2 regions of the Anoxybacillus sp. ST70 genome follow, and region 1 is predicted to be linked to the other one. Evidence: riboswitches for the same ligand, from Rfam matches in the RefSeq annotation. Region 1 holds a riboswitch; the other holds the start of a gene.
The links. A riboswitch is a leader RNA that binds a small molecule or an ion and turns the genes downstream of it on or off. The one in region 1 is predicted to bind cyclic di-GMP.
Positions count from the first base shown of each region.

Region 2: another riboswitch for cyclic di-GMP. It lies ahead of K1I43_RS11190 (methyl-accepting chemotaxis protein); the one in region 1 lies ahead of K1I43_RS08065 (GumC domain-containing protein).

Region 1 is NZ_JAHZOF010000004.1:199,201-206,657, forward strand. Features, by position in the region: gene cysI (assimilatory sulfite reductase (NADPH) hemoprotein subunit) at 1-173, opposite strand, end outside; gene K1I43_RS08050 (assimilatory sulfite reductase (NADPH) flavoprotein subunit) at 179-1,954, opposite strand; gene K1I43_RS08055 (LysR family transcriptional regulator) at 2,091-2,972, shown strand; gene K1I43_RS08060 (small acid-soluble spore protein H) at 3,004-3,183, opposite strand; gene K1I43_RS08065 (GumC domain-containing protein) at 3,264-3,932, opposite strand; cyclic di-GMP riboswitch class I at 3,971-4,053, opposite strand; gene K1I43_RS08070 (NAD-dependent deacylase) at 4,183-4,893, shown strand; gene K1I43_RS08075 (DIP1984 family protein) at 5,178-5,690, opposite strand; gene K1I43_RS08080 (PH domain-containing protein) at 5,918-7,321, opposite strand; gene K1I43_RS08085 (PH domain-containing protein) at 7,311-7,457, opposite strand, start outside.
Region 2 is NZ_JAHZOF010000008.1:28,772-36,228, reverse strand. Features, by position in the region: gene K1I43_RS11215 (DUF3427 domain-containing protein) at 1-327, opposite strand, end outside; gene K1I43_RS11210 (protein adenylyltransferase SelO) at 492-1,934, shown strand; gene K1I43_RS11205 (Crp/Fnr family transcriptional regulator) at 2,118-2,735, shown strand; gene K1I43_RS11200 (YgaP family membrane protein) at 2,805-2,993, shown strand; gene adhP (alcohol dehydrogenase AdhP) at 3,047-4,060, opposite strand; cyclic di-GMP riboswitch class I at 4,297-4,384, shown strand; gene K1I43_RS11190 (methyl-accepting chemotaxis protein) at 4,490-6,181, shown strand; gene K1I43_RS11185 (hypothetical protein) at 6,218-6,427, opposite strand; partial or broken gene K1I43_RS11180 (YfhD family protein) at 6,534-6,674, opposite strand; gene K1I43_RS11175 (YfhE family protein) at 6,745-6,873, opposite strand; gene K1I43_RS11170 (GNAT family N-acetyltransferase) at 6,969-7,457, opposite strand, start outside.

The DNA of each region.
Region 1 (7,457 bases):
TAGCTACCATGAAATTTCATCAATCGGTTATCATCTTCTGGAATGCCGGCAGTGATGCGATCTTCCATCGTTTCTTTCAACGTTCCGCGCAAATAGTTGCTTTCTCGTTTAATGCGCTCAACGTCGCTTGGTGGTCCATCCGGCGGTGTTAATACAAACTTTTCCACAATCATCCCCCCTAATATACGTCACGTTGGTAACGTTTTTGTTTTTGCATGTCCGCCACATACGCTTCCGCTCGTTCACTCGTCATCTTTCCTTCTTTCGCAATAATCTGGATAAGCGTCTCATGAACGTCTCGTGCCATGCGTTGTTTGTCGCCACAAACATAAACGGCTGCTCCTTCTTCTAACCATCGGAACAGTTCTTTGCTTTGTTCCATCATTCGGTGTTGCACGTATACTTTTTCTTTCGTATCGCGTGAAAAGGCAACATCCATCTTCGTCAACACACCGTTTTTTAGCCACGTTTGCCATTCCTTTTGATAAAGAAAATCGGTCACGAAATGTTGGTCACCAAAAAACAACCATGATTTCCCTTTCGCGCCAATCGCCTCACGCTCTTGCATAAAAGCGCGGAACGGCGCCACTCCCGTACCTGGTCCAATCATAATAATTGGCGTATGTGTATCTTTCGGGAGTTTAAAATTCGGATTTTGATGAACGAACACAGGAAGTTTATCGCCAATGTGTAGACGTTCAGCACAAAACGTTGAACAAACTCCTTTTCGCAAACGCCCATGTGCTTCGTAACGAACCGCTCCAACAGTCATATGCACTTCATCCGGATAAGCTAGTAAGCTACTTGCAATTGAATAAAAGCGCGGTTGCAACTTTCGTAATGAAGAGACAAATTGCTGTGGTGTCATCTCCCACGGGCCGAAATCGCGAAGGACATCCAATACATCGCGCCCTTTCATATAGTCTTTTCGCTTCGCTTCTTGTTCCTCAGAAAGAAGCGCATGAAACTCGCGATTTTTCGAAAATTCAGCTAATTTTTGTAACAACGGCTCTGTCAGTACGGTAATTTCTAAACGGGATAGCAACGCTTCTCGTAATGGTTCGTCATTTTCTTCTACAGAAACTAATGTTTCTGAACTCCATTTCATTTCTGCTATCATCCAATCAACTAACTCTGGATCGTTTTTTGGAAAAACGCCGAGCGCATCGCCTGGTTCAAACACAAGCCCAGAACCTTCTAGCGATAATTCGATATGGCGTGTTTCTTTGTTTGAGCCGCGTCCATTTAAATTGATATTTTCTAATACTTCCGCTTGAAACGGATGTTTTCGTGAATAAATAGTCGTTGGCTTCGCTTGTGCAGATGAAGTTGTTGCTACGGAAATGGCTCCTTGCTTATCTAACTCACCAAGCACTCCCTCTAGCCATTTCGCTGCTTTTTCTTCATAATCGACGTCACAATCGACGCGTTCGTATAACCGCTTTCCGCCTAGCTCTTCTAGCCGTTTATCAAAATCTTTTCCCGTTTTACAAAAATGTTCATACGACGTATCGCCAAGCGCCAATACAGAGAAACGAAGATGATCGAGTTTTGGCGCGCGCTTGCTATGAAGAAATTCGTAAAATGACAAGGCGTTATCTGGTGGTTCCCCTTCTCCGTATGTGCTAACAACAAGGAGCAACGTATTTATTTTTTTCAACTCGTTTGGCTTAAAATCAAGCATCGAGGAAACGGTGACATGAAACCCGCGATGTTTGAGCGTTTCTCCTACTTTTTCCGCTAGTTTTTGCGCGTTTCCTGTTTGCGACCCGTAAAGAACGGTCACTTCCTTCGTTGCAGATGCTTCTTGTTGAAGCGCTCCGACCGACTCGGTTGCAGCTAAATACCCACTTAGCCAAAGTTTTTGTGCGGAATTTAACGTTGGCCAAAGCCGATTGAGGAGCTCGACTTGTTCTTCATTAAATGGACTATTTGTCACTTGAAATGGCAACATGTTTCACCTCTCATTTTTCTACTATTCCTATAAATCAAGTATGTTTTATTTGACTTTACCTTAAAAAATAAAATTAGTAAAATAAATATAAATTATCAGAACTATTTATTTTTTTAATAACTAAGGAGCGAACGATATGTACGAACAATTAAAAACATTTATTACATTAGCTGAAGTGAAAAATTTCACAAAAACAGCAGAAATTCTTCATTTATCTCAACCAAGTGTAAGTTTGCACATTAAAAATTTAGAAAAAGAGTTTCAAACAAAACTATTTATTCGTTCACCAAAAGAGCTACAAATGACGCCAACGGGAGAATTGCTTTATGATCGAGCAAAAAAAATGATCACGTTATACGAACAAACGAAACAAGATATTTTGGAACATCACGACTGTGTGAAAGGAACATTAAAAATTGGGGCTAGTTTTACGATCGGAGAATACGTGCTACCTACTTTTTTATGCGCCTTACAAAACGATTATCCAGAATTACAATTGGAAGTGATCATCGGCAATACAAAAGAAATTGTAGAGCTCGTTCGTACGTATCAAACACATATCGGTTTAATTGAAGGTCAAACAAATGAAAAAGAGCTTGTGGTGTACCCATTTATGCAAGATGAGCTAGTCATCGTTGCGTCTAACGATCATCCTCTCGCTCACAAACAGGAAGTATCGATAAACGATTTACAAAACCAACTATGGATTACACGCGAATTAGGGTCTGGCACACGTGAATATTTTAACCATTTTATTCGTTCAAATGGGCTAAAAGTAAAATCACTGATAATTATTAGCAGCAATCAAGGAATAAAAGAAACGTTAATGCACGGAAACGGTTTAGCCCTCCTTTCACGTCATGTCATTGAACAGGAGTTGAATCATAAAAACTTATCGATTGTTTACGTTAAACATTCTCCTTTTTATCGAACATTTTCTTATCTTTATTCGCCGACAATGAAAAACAACAAACTTGTACACTTACTGATTGATTTACTCCAACAAAAAAGGATGTGACAAACAAGTTGCTTTGTCACATCCCCATCACTTAATGCTCCTCTAGCTGTGAAATCGGAACGCGCTGTTGTTTTTCTGGGTTGTTTAAAAAATGAATCGTTGCCATTTCCGTTTGTACATCGACATGTTCAATATACACGGCTTTTCCGTTATACGTTACATTTTTCATATCGGGTGACTGAGCAATTTGTTGCGCACGTGTGATGTTCATTCGCTTCCCTCCTTTCGAACGATTATTATCATTTGTGTTTCACGCGAAAATATGCAAAAAAAGAGCGCCAACAGGCACCCTTATAACAGTTCAAGCAACTTCTTTTTATTTTGTTGTACGTTTTCTTCTAACGCCTTTACTTTTTCTTTCAACGCTTGTACGTTGACATCATTCTTAGATACTTTCTTTTCTAACGCACGAATTTCATTTTTTACTGCTTTTAATTGATTAGAAGCAGCAATAAGCTTCCCAAACCATTGATCTAACTCTTCTTGTTTTTCCGCTTCGTCGTCTTTATCCGATTGCACGACAGGTGATTGTTCAGTCGTAGTCACAGTAGCGCTATCTTGTTCATTGACTACTTGTGTCATTTCCTCTGTTGTTTGTTCACTTTGTGGTTGTGCTGGTTGTTCAGCTAGTTGTTCAGTTGGTTGTTCTTTCGGCGTGCTAAACGTTTCAAGTGCTATTGTCACCTCGTTTACACGCTCTTCAATCTTGCTTAACTTTTTATTTAGCTCTGCCAATTTGTTTTTTAACATTTGTTGTTCTTTTTTCTTTTTCGCTAATTCTTGTTTTTTCTTCGCCTCTTCTTTTTTCTGTTTAGCTAACTCTTGTTTTTTCTTCGCTTCTTCCTTTTTCACGACAAGCTGACTTTTCTGTACATGTTTTGCTCCATCATGCTTCGCTGCAAAAGTTGGAGAAGCAACGAGCATCGATGCTAGTAAAATTGGTAATCCTTTTTTAAACATTACCATTTCCTCCATATTCATATGTATATTTTTTTGGTAATGGCAGCTGGCTGGCATAGGTATCCCGTTAGCCCCTATAGCTTTGCGACGCTAAGTTTCCTTAGCTGTGCCTTTACTTCTTATTATACTTCGCTCATTTTCATAGGCATGAATCAAAAGTTCTTATTTTTCTTATAAACATATGTGAAAATAAAGGAAGAAAAGGGCGAATAAAGAAGTAGTTATGGTAGATAAAAAGGAGGGATGCGAGATGTTAGAAAAATGGTTGAAAGAGTCTTCGTATACCGTCGTATTTACTGGAGCAGGAATGTCTACAGAAAGCGGGCTTCCCGATTTTCGTTCGGCAAAATCAGGGCTTTGGCGCACGAAAAATCCACAACAATTAGCAAGTACGTATGCGATGCAACATAACCGAGACGAGTTTATTGCATTTTATCAATATCGTATTCGTACGTTGCTTAAATGTAAGCCACATGTCGGGCATATGATTTTGGCCGATTGGCAAAAGCGGGGGCTTCTTCATCAAATCATCACGCAAAATGTCGACGGCTTTCACCAACAAGCAGGCAGTACAAATGTCATTGAATTACACGGAACGTTGCAAACGGTGCATTGCTCGCGTTGCAGGCAAACATACGACGCAAAACAGTATGTAGAGGAACAGTTTACGTGCACATGCGGCGGCTTTTTGCGCCCTTCCGTTGTTTTATTCGGGGAATCGTTACCGTATGATGCGTTTGAACAAGCATGGACAGCAGCCGAACGAGCAGACTTATGGATTGTGCTCGGCTCTTCTTTACAAGTGTCACCAGCTAACGAACTTCCTGTCATCGCAAAACGAAGCGGGGCCAAATTAGTGATTGTGAACATGGAACCGACACCGTTAGATGATTGGGCGGATTTGCTTATACATGGTCGCAAAATTGGAGAAGTGTTGCAGGAAATAACGGAGAAGTTATAGGAAAACCAAAATAACTCATTGTATGCCGTTTTTTCCTAATGATCGAATGCATATATACAATGACGAGAGAGAGAGAGAAGAATGATCGAAAGAAAACAGAAAACCAAAATCTATTTACCCGTTCGTTACTCGTAAAACGTTACATCGTTACTCGTTCTCCGTTCTCCGTTCGCATCCCGCTCTTAGACTAAAAAGGACTTTGAAGAATGGTGATCATTTCCTCATCTCTCTCGTTGGTGCCTAAGCACCCATAAGGGCACTTTGCAAAATGCCCTTAAAGCTGCTTATGCCTCTAAATATTTGCTCGCAAGCGAAACGTCTATTTCCACAGTATAGTTGACTTTATCAATGCGACTAGACAGCACTTCGACTTGGCGTGCCAACATTTCTGCGGCTTGTTTATATTCGCTCGGATTAAATAATGCAATAGTTTCCATCACCACATTTCCACCATAATACTCGCGTGGTTTTGTGTCTCCTAGTCGCTTATACAAATGAACTCGACTCCGCAACATTTTCGCTGTTTCAATCGCGCGAATAAGAGAAATACGTTCCCCTTTCCATTCGACAGTCTGTTGCATATTCGTTTCGTTGATCAGTTCTTGTAGTACAAGCACATCTTTCTGTATTTCGGCCATCTCTGTAAGTACTTGCTCGACCGTCCGTTCTGGCGGTGTATACATCTCCCCTTTTGGAACGGTAACCGTGTGAGTCGTCAACAACTCCGCTTGCAGCTCGTCTACTCGCCTTTTTAAAAACGAAAGGAGATTAATTGATTGCGCTAACGTAATTTTCATTTACTCAGCCTCCACCTTTACTCATCGACTGCATAATTATAATGATGAGGAAGAAAAAAGTAAACTTTGAAACTTATGGTTCATCACCTAAAGATGTACTTTTTAAATTTAAACTTGATAGCAACATAGCAAATAAAGCAATGTAGTATAAAAAGTAAAACAAAGTGTTTAGTTTCTATCACAATCGTCTTTATTTAATAACTACAACTTTTGGTGAAGTGCCAAACTTATTCCTTATTTCTCAAAAACCATTCGTATATTGCTTGTGCCTCATGTTCGTCCACATCAACAACTTTTGTGCGTATGCCCGGCATGACAGTCGCACGTACTGTACATAATCCGAGTCGTTGTTGCATACGAGTTTGCGAGATCGTTAATGACTGAATACGATGTTTTAACATATATACCGTTTTTATCGTCAGCCATCCACTTCTCAATGCTAGCTGCTCACTCTTAATCGTTACTCCCGCTCGTTTATAGCTTCGATAGCCGACATATACTGCGGGCACAAGGAGAAGGAGCGTTTCAAATCGCTGAAAAAATACGATTGTGATGACCGGAATGAGCATAACCGTATAGAGCGACCTCAACATATAGCGCCAACGGACACGTGTACATAACAATCGGAACGAATCGTGCAAACGATATTCAGGAAAGCACGTCGCAACAAGAGAAGCAACTTCATTTTTACGAACAAGCGGAAACAACACGAGACTTCCATGTCTTCCATCATCAAGTGCCCCTCCGGCATGAATAAGGTGAACGGAAACGTAGCCAAACAAGTGCCGAATCGGACTTTCCTTCACTCCAATGGCTTGAACGCGCTCAATCGATGTAGAAATGCTCTTTTTTTGCAGCAATCCTGTTGTTATCGTTATCGTTTTGTTTTGTTTGACAACTGTAAAATTCATATAGCGAAAAAGATGACCGATCACAGACAATACGTAAGCAATCATAAGAACGATAAACAACAAGACAAGTGTAGAAGCTGTATCGTCAGCGCGAAAAAATATGTTTAGCCGTTCAAACGGGATGAAATCATTAAAATCGGAAAGAAATGCGCCAATCGCTGCAATGACTCCAAAAGCACCACCACTTGTGGTCGATAAAAACAAAGCGTCACGAAAACGAAGTGTAAATATGGTAGCCGCCTTATCTTCTATTTCTATACATATATTTTCTCGTTTTTGGTGATGCACCACTCGCTCTATTTGCTTTGCTTCTTCTATGGAAACCGCTGAAAGTATTACTTCTGGTTCATCTATTTGCCTGCCAGCTGTTTCAATATGTACTTGTACAACACCTACAAGCCGCTGAAACACCCCTGACGAATATGAAATACCTTGAATACGTTCAAATGGAATATACCGTTTCTGTTTTACAAATATCCCTTGTTCAATATACATGTCATTTTCTTGTAAACGATATGTAAATCGCTGCCACGACATATACCCAGCGAACATAGCGTAAAAAAGAAATAAAAACAAAGGCAGCCAATCAACGAAAGGATCACCTGTTTTCTTTTTTATTGCTAGAAGCAAAGCAAGCGCCAAAAACGGTCCTTGCTTCAACCGCTTAACTATATAAATAACAATCGCAATCGGATGCAACCGTTTCTTTTCATGCATCATTTTCATCTTCCTTCACTAAAGAGGAAATGTAGTAACGCAACTTCTCTGCTTCTTGCTCATCAAGAAATGGAATTTCGTGCGCAGTTGCCGCTGTATAAATGTAAAGTGAAGCAAGTTTTTTCCTTCGTGCTAACGG
Region 2 (7,457 bases), on a different contig from region 1:
GTCATTATATAGTAAGTGTAATCTAGATAAGAAAAAGTCCTCTATAATTGGTATTTCTCGTTGTCCATATGTGTATGTAATCATAGAGAGCGGCAAAGAAAAAGAATCGTTGTTATTTGATACTAATGTAGAAATGTGTTGAGTTAATTGAATGATTTCATCAAAACGGTTTTCTTCAGCCAAAGTTTTTAACTTATGAGCGAGTTGTTTGGCGGAATGAAGAACGAGAACTTCAATATAATCTTTCGGTGATAGACGCTGTATAACGCTTGCATCAGGATATTGTTTAGCAAGAAGTTGTAGTTCCTCGAAAAAACTTTTATCCATAAATAAAACCACCTAACGAATGTTTTATAAAATTTTACCATGATATATGTAGATATTCCATTATTATGTTGAAAATGGAAGGGGAGTATTCTGCTTTTTAAAGCAGGAATGATGTTTGTGTCGTCGAGAAAAGTATATGATAAAGTTGAAAGGAGGGAAATATATTGAACGCCAACTGGAATTTTGACAATAGCTATGCTCGTTTACCCGAGCGATTTTTTACGAAAATACGTCCGACGCCTGTCAGTGATCCAGCGCTTGTTGTGCTTAATCGTTCGCTTGCGGATGAGCTTGGGTTATGTGCGGAGGCGTTAGCGGGCGAAGAAGGAGTGGCGGTGTTTGCAGGAAACAGTATTCCGGAAGGGGCCGAGCCGTTAGCGCAGGCGTATGCCGGGCATCAGTTTGGCCATTTTAATATGCTTGGCGATGGGCGCGCCATTTTACTTGGCGAGCATGTGACGCCAAACGGAGAGCGGGTTGATATTCAACTGAAAGGGTCGGGGCGGACGCCGTATTCGCGCGGGGGAGATGGACGTGCGGCGCTTGGACCGATGCTTCGTGAGTATATCATTAGCGAGGCGATGCATGCCCTTCGTATTCCGACGACAAGAAGTTTAGCGGTCGTGACGACAGGGGAAGTCGTCATCCGTGACAAGGAACTTCCAGGGGCGATTTTGACGCGTGTGGCAGCGAGCCATTTACGTGTTGGAACGTTTCAATATGCGGCGCGTTTTTTATCAAAAGAGGAGTTACAGGCGTTAGCGGATTATGCGATAAAGCGACATTATCCGAACGGTGAACATGCGCCAAACCGCTATCTTTTTTTCCTTGAAGAAGTGATGAAAAAGCAGGCGGCGCTTGTTGCGAAATGGCAATTAGTCGGATTTATTCATGGAGTGATGAACACGGATAATATGACGGTTAGCGGAGAAACGATTGATTATGGACCGTGTGCGTTTATGGACGTGTACGATCCGACGACAGTATTTAGTTCCATTGACACGCAAGGGCGGTATGCGTATGGAAATCAGCCGTACATTGCTGGGTGGAACATCGCCCGCTTTGCAGAAAGCCTTTTGCCGCTTTTACATGACGAAGAAGAAAAAGCAATCGAGCTTGCGCAAAAAGTAATCGCACAATTTCCAACGCTATATGAAACGTATTGGCTGCAAGGGATGCGCGCAAAACTTGGGCTTTGGACGGAAGAAGAGGAAGATAAAAAGCTTATCGGGGAGTTGCTGCATCTTATGTACACATATCGCGCCGATTATACGAATACGTTTCGCGCGTTGACGATAAATGAATGGGAGTTTTGCGAACAAGAGTTTCGCGACTGGCATACACGTTGGCAACAAAGAATGGCCCGTCAAGATATGACGAAAGATGAAGTGTACGAACGGATGCGACAACACAATCCGGCGATTATTCCGCGCAACTATCGCGTGGAAGAAGCGCTTGCGGCAGCGGCTGAGCATGGGGATGATACGGTCATGGAGCGACTACTTGACGTGTTGAAACATCCGTATGCGTACACGAAAGAACAAGAACAATATGCCAAGCCTCCAGCACCGTCTGACCGCCCGTATAAAACATTTTGTGGGACGTAGAAAAGCTCAAGGGTCACTTGAGCTTTTTAAAATCCTGCGAGATGTTTGGCATATGCGAGCGGATTGAAAAACGTTCGTTCAATTGTTTGACGATGACTAATATACAACATAGAAAACGTCCCTTTTCTTATTGGAAAGGGATGTTGTTACGTTGTAATATAAGGAAAGAAAGGGGGAGAAAGATTGTTTCCGTTTTTGCACGACAACGTATACATAAAGATAAAGCTTTCAAAAGGAACGGTTGTTTTTCGAGAAGGGGATATGTGTGAGCATGTCGCTTTTATCGTCTCTGGTGTCATTCGGGTTGCAAAAATAGGGGAGAATGGGAAGGAAGTAAATTTATATCGCGTTTGTCGTGGAGAGTCATGTGTATTGACTATTTCCAGTTTGTTGTCACATTCACCTTTTCCTGCGACGGCGATTGTGGAAGAAGATGTGGAAGCACTAATTGTCCCGAAACATACGTTTGCGAAGATGATGACAACAAATGTTGAACTACAAACGTTCGTTTATGACATGATGATGAATCGTTTTATGACGATGATGCAAATGATTGAGCACATCGTATTTGAAAAAATGGATAAGCGTTTAATCGAGTTTTTGCTTACACGATGCGACAACAGCAAGACAAACATGATCGAGATGACGCATGAACATATTGCTGTGGAACTTGGAACGGCACGCGAAGTCGTCAGCCGAATATTAAAGCAACTTGAGCGTGACGGATACGTTCAACTGGCGCGTGGAAAAGTAAAAATTGTAGACAAAGAAAGATTGTGTGACAAATTTGCAACAATGTGACTTTATCACAGAACGTTTCCTTTTTTTCTTCTATGATTAAAGAGAGATGAGAAGAGGGGAGGAAAAAAGATGAAAGCAAATGTTGGTTCCGTCGATCGTATGATTCGCTTCATATTAGGTATTGCACTATTAGGATTATTTTTTCTTGAGGGAAATATAAAATATGTCGGCATTTTAGGAATTGTTCTTATCGCTACGGCATTTATGAGATTTTGTCCACTTTACGTTCCGTTTCGGATTAATACGACGAAGAAATAGCTCTACTCATTTTAGTTGAAATTAAATAAGAAGGCGCCTTCAGGACGCCTTCCTTAATCTACTTTTAACACAACGCGACCGTTAATTTGTCCTTTTAACATACGATCGAATACATCGTTAATGTTTTCAAGCGGTTGAACTTCGACAATTGTTTTTACTTTTCCTTCTGCCGCAAATTGAAGCGCTTCTTGCAAGTCTTTACGCGTACCAACGATTGAACCGATAATTCTTACTCCATTTAAAACGGTATCAAAAATTGGTACAGGCATTTCTTCTGGCGGTAATCCGACAAGTACGCAAGCGCCGCCGCGACGAATTGCTTTATAGGCTGATTCGAATGCTGCTTTCGAAACAGCAGTGACGACAGCTGCATGCACGCCACCAACTTTTTCTTTCATCCATTGCGCGGCGTCTTCATGTTTTGGATTGACGACAAGATCAGCTCCCAACTGTTTAGCTAACTCAAGTTTTTCATCGCCTAAATCGACAGCAACGACGTTTAGCCCCATCGCCTTTGCATATTGAACAGCGACGTGTCCGAGGCCGCCAATACCGTAAATTGCTACCCACTCACCAGGTTTTGCACCTGTTACTTTTAAAGCTTTATATGTTGTTACGCCAGCGCAAAAGATTGGAGCAGCTTCTTCAAATGATAAGTTATCAGGAATTTTCACGACATAATCAGCTGCAGCACGACAATATTCAGCGTAACCACCGTCAACCGAATATCCAGCGTTTTGTTGATGCTCACATAATGTTTCTTGTCCGCTTAAGCAATAATCACAATGGCCGCAGGCGGAATAAAGCCAAGGGATACCGACGCGATCTCCGACTTTTAAGTGCGTCACCCCTGGTCCGACTTCTTCGATGACACCAACGCCTTCATGTCCAGGAATGAGCGGTAGTTTTGGCTTTACAGGCCAGTCGCCATGTGCGGCATGCAAGTCTGTATGACATACTCCACACGCTTTAATGCGCACTAGCACCTCTCCATATGAAATTGTTGGTTTTTCTACTTCTTTAATTTTTAATGGTTCTTTAAATTGTTCCACAACTGCAGCTTTCATAATTATAATCCTCCTTCTGAGTGAAAAGGGATTTTTTGGTCTATGCATATTTAATGTAACATGTATTAAATTTGTTAAAAATATCATAAACAAACTGTTCGAAAAAATGTAAAAGTTTTTTAGATAAAAAGGTAAATTTTTATTTGTTATCTTGACGAAGTAAAATGTTACCCTTTTGATCACAAATCACTACTTCCTTTTTCCTAGTTGTTGTGTTAAGATAAAAATGTCAAAAATTGAATAATCGGCAAACTACTCGAAAGGGTAGGGCGCAAAGCTATAGGGGCTACGTCTATTGTATAGATATGCCAGCCAGTTGCCCTTCTTATAAGGAAATGATAAGAAGGTTTTACTGTCGAACGATAGCTGCCTATGTATTTGTTTTTTAGGCAGCTTTTATTTTTATTAACATAGGAGGATGAAGACAGCATGAAGGTAACAGTCAGAAAAAAATTAGTGGCGACGTTTCTTTCGGTATTATTGTTGTTTATTGTTGTAAGTATGCTTACATATAATCGGCTAGAGACAATTGATCAACAATATTCAGAAGCGATGAACAAAGGATTTGAACGAATTACGCTCGTGACAAATATGCAAAATGCGATGTTACGCGAACAAATTGCTGTGCGGGGGTATTTAATTAATGGAAAGCCGGAAAGCTTAACCGCATTTGAGCAAGCAGCGAGCGAGTTTACAGATAACCAAGAGATGATTGCATCATTACAACTAGAAAATGAGGCAAAACAAGAGGTTGATCGTCTAGTAAAAGCAGAGCAAGAGTATCGCGACATTGCGAAACAAGCGATAGAGTTTAAAAAGCAAGGTCAAATGGATGAAATTTCACGGATTATGAAAGAGCGAGGAAATGCGATTACGGTTGAAGTGACAGAGGCAGGAGAACAAGCGCGTGCGACGCAAGTGAAGCATTTGCAGCAAATGAGTGAAACGTTGTCTGAACAAGCGAAAGACATGAAGTATACGACGCTTATTACAATCGGTATCTCTTTTCTTGTTAGTATGGCCTTAGCTTTATATATGAGCGAAAAAATTTCAAGACCTGTTCAACAAATTTCTGAACATGCCGAAAAAATTGCACACGGCGATTTGTCAGTTGATGATATTCATGTAGCAAATCGTGATGAAATTGGTAAATTAGCAAAATCGTTTAACCAAATGGTTCACAATTTAAAACAGCTTATTCAACAAGTAAGCACAGCGACTGAGCATGTGTCTGCTTCCGCCCAAGAGTTGATGGCAAGTGCTGAACAGGCAAGCGCAGCGACAGAAGAGGTGACGACAGCGATTCAAGAAGTAGCCCAAGGAGCAGAAATGCAAGGAAAACATGCGGAGGAGAGTTCGCAAGCGATCGGTGAAATGGCGGCAGGAATTGAGCGAATGGCTCAAACAGCAACCGTCGTGGCGAACTCCGCAACAGAAACGACAAAACAAGCTACTGTTGGCCAGCAATATTTACAACAAGTTGTGACGCAAATGAATACGATTAACGAATCAACAAACGAAACAAATGTAGTTATTAAAGAGTTAGATGAGAAGTCGGCCCAAATTGGAAAAATTGTTGACGTCATCGTCGGCATTGCTGAACAAACGAATTTATTAGCACTTAACGCAGCGATTGAAGCGGCACGTGCCGGAGAACACGGAAAAGGATTTGCGGTTGTGGCGGATGAAGTGCGTAAACTCGCAGAGCAATCTCGCGAATCGGCAAATCAAATTGCGCAATTAATTGAGATGATTCAACAAAACACCGGTTATGTTGTGCAAATTGTCGGCAAAGGAACGGAAGAAGTGAAACAAGGAACAAAATTAGTGGAGCAGACAGGAACGTTCTTTGGGCAAATTTTGCGTTCCATTGAACAAGTGAATGCACAAATCCAAGAACTATCAGCGATTTCAGAGCAAATGTCAGCAGGCGTTCATCAAGTGCATGCTTCAATGGATGAAGTATCGTCTATTGCGAAACGGTTTGTTGAACGGACGGCCGAAATTTCTGCTTCTTCTGAAGAGCAGCTTGCTTCAAGTGAAGAAGTGACATCTGCCGCTACATCTTTAGCTGAAATGGCGGAGCAATTACGCAATGCTGTCGCAACGTTTAAAGTATAAAGAAGTCTCTTGATTATAAGGGGAAGCGAGAGTATGTTATCGGTGACGATCTTTATATGTGGAGCGATATAGTTCCTCTTTGCTTTTTAATGAATACCATTGTCCAACGGAAAGCGACAAAATCATGAAAATTGCACCGATTGCAAAACCTATACGGTAATAACCGAGAAAAAATAGTAAGAAAGACATCACTAACGTTGTAATAAGTACGATAAGCAAAATGTTTTTTCCTTTTTCTTTTCCCATATCGTTTCTCCCTCTCTGTTTGTATTATAACAAGAATATGTCACTATTAAAATGCACATGTGGATCAACAAAGGTGTCCCGTCATGATGTTGGGACACCTTTCCTTTTACCGATGATTTTTTTCTTTTTGGCTTTGGCGAATGTTAGCTGCTTCAGCGCGTGCTTGTGCTTCTAAATCCTCATGATCGGCAAGTTCTGCAGAAAACTTGACATCATGTCCGTCTGGTTTGATCGGTTTTGGCACTTCCATCCCTCCTTATTGCTCATCTCACTAGTAGCATGTGATGAACAATGGAAAAAATGAATGGCGAATGTTGTTAATGACGAGCATGTTTGTCGGTAAATCCACCGGCTTGGTCTGCGCGTTTAAAATCGCGGGCGTATGTCACTTCTTGTGCGCTAGAGAGCGTACTTTTTGTTTTCTCACGTTTCTTTTTGTCAGACATATGTATCCCTCACTTTTATAAAAATGTCACGTTAACATTATGAACAGAAAAATAAAAAATTATCCAAATAAAAAAACCTGTTCGTGCAGAACAGGTTACGCTTCTTTTCTTTGTTGTTCATCGTCAAGTCTTTGTTGGCGCATCGCATACAACGTATAGTTGTCCTTTGAAATTTCATATAAGTTATATATATCTTCGCCTTGGTTTATTGCTTCCCATAATTGCTTTCTCGTTTCATTAGCAAGGGTGACATAAGGAAGTTTTTCAGCGGCTTTTGTGGAGCGGACGTTGACTTTGCGAATGCGCATGAAGATCGTGTTGATGGAACGTTCGTAAAACAGTTCATTAAAGAAGGCGTCTTTAGCTATTTGATTGTACCCTTTTCCATGATACGGCTTGCCAAGCCATGTGCCTAAAAAACCAGCGCCATCTTCAATGTCAAATAAGTTAATCGTTCCAATCGGATTGCCCCACTCATCTAAAATGGTGCGCGAAATGAGTTCACCGCGTTCTTCGGCTTCAATCGTTTGCTTCGTTATAAACAAAAACTCCTCGTATGAATATGCTTTATGGCGCACGAAAGG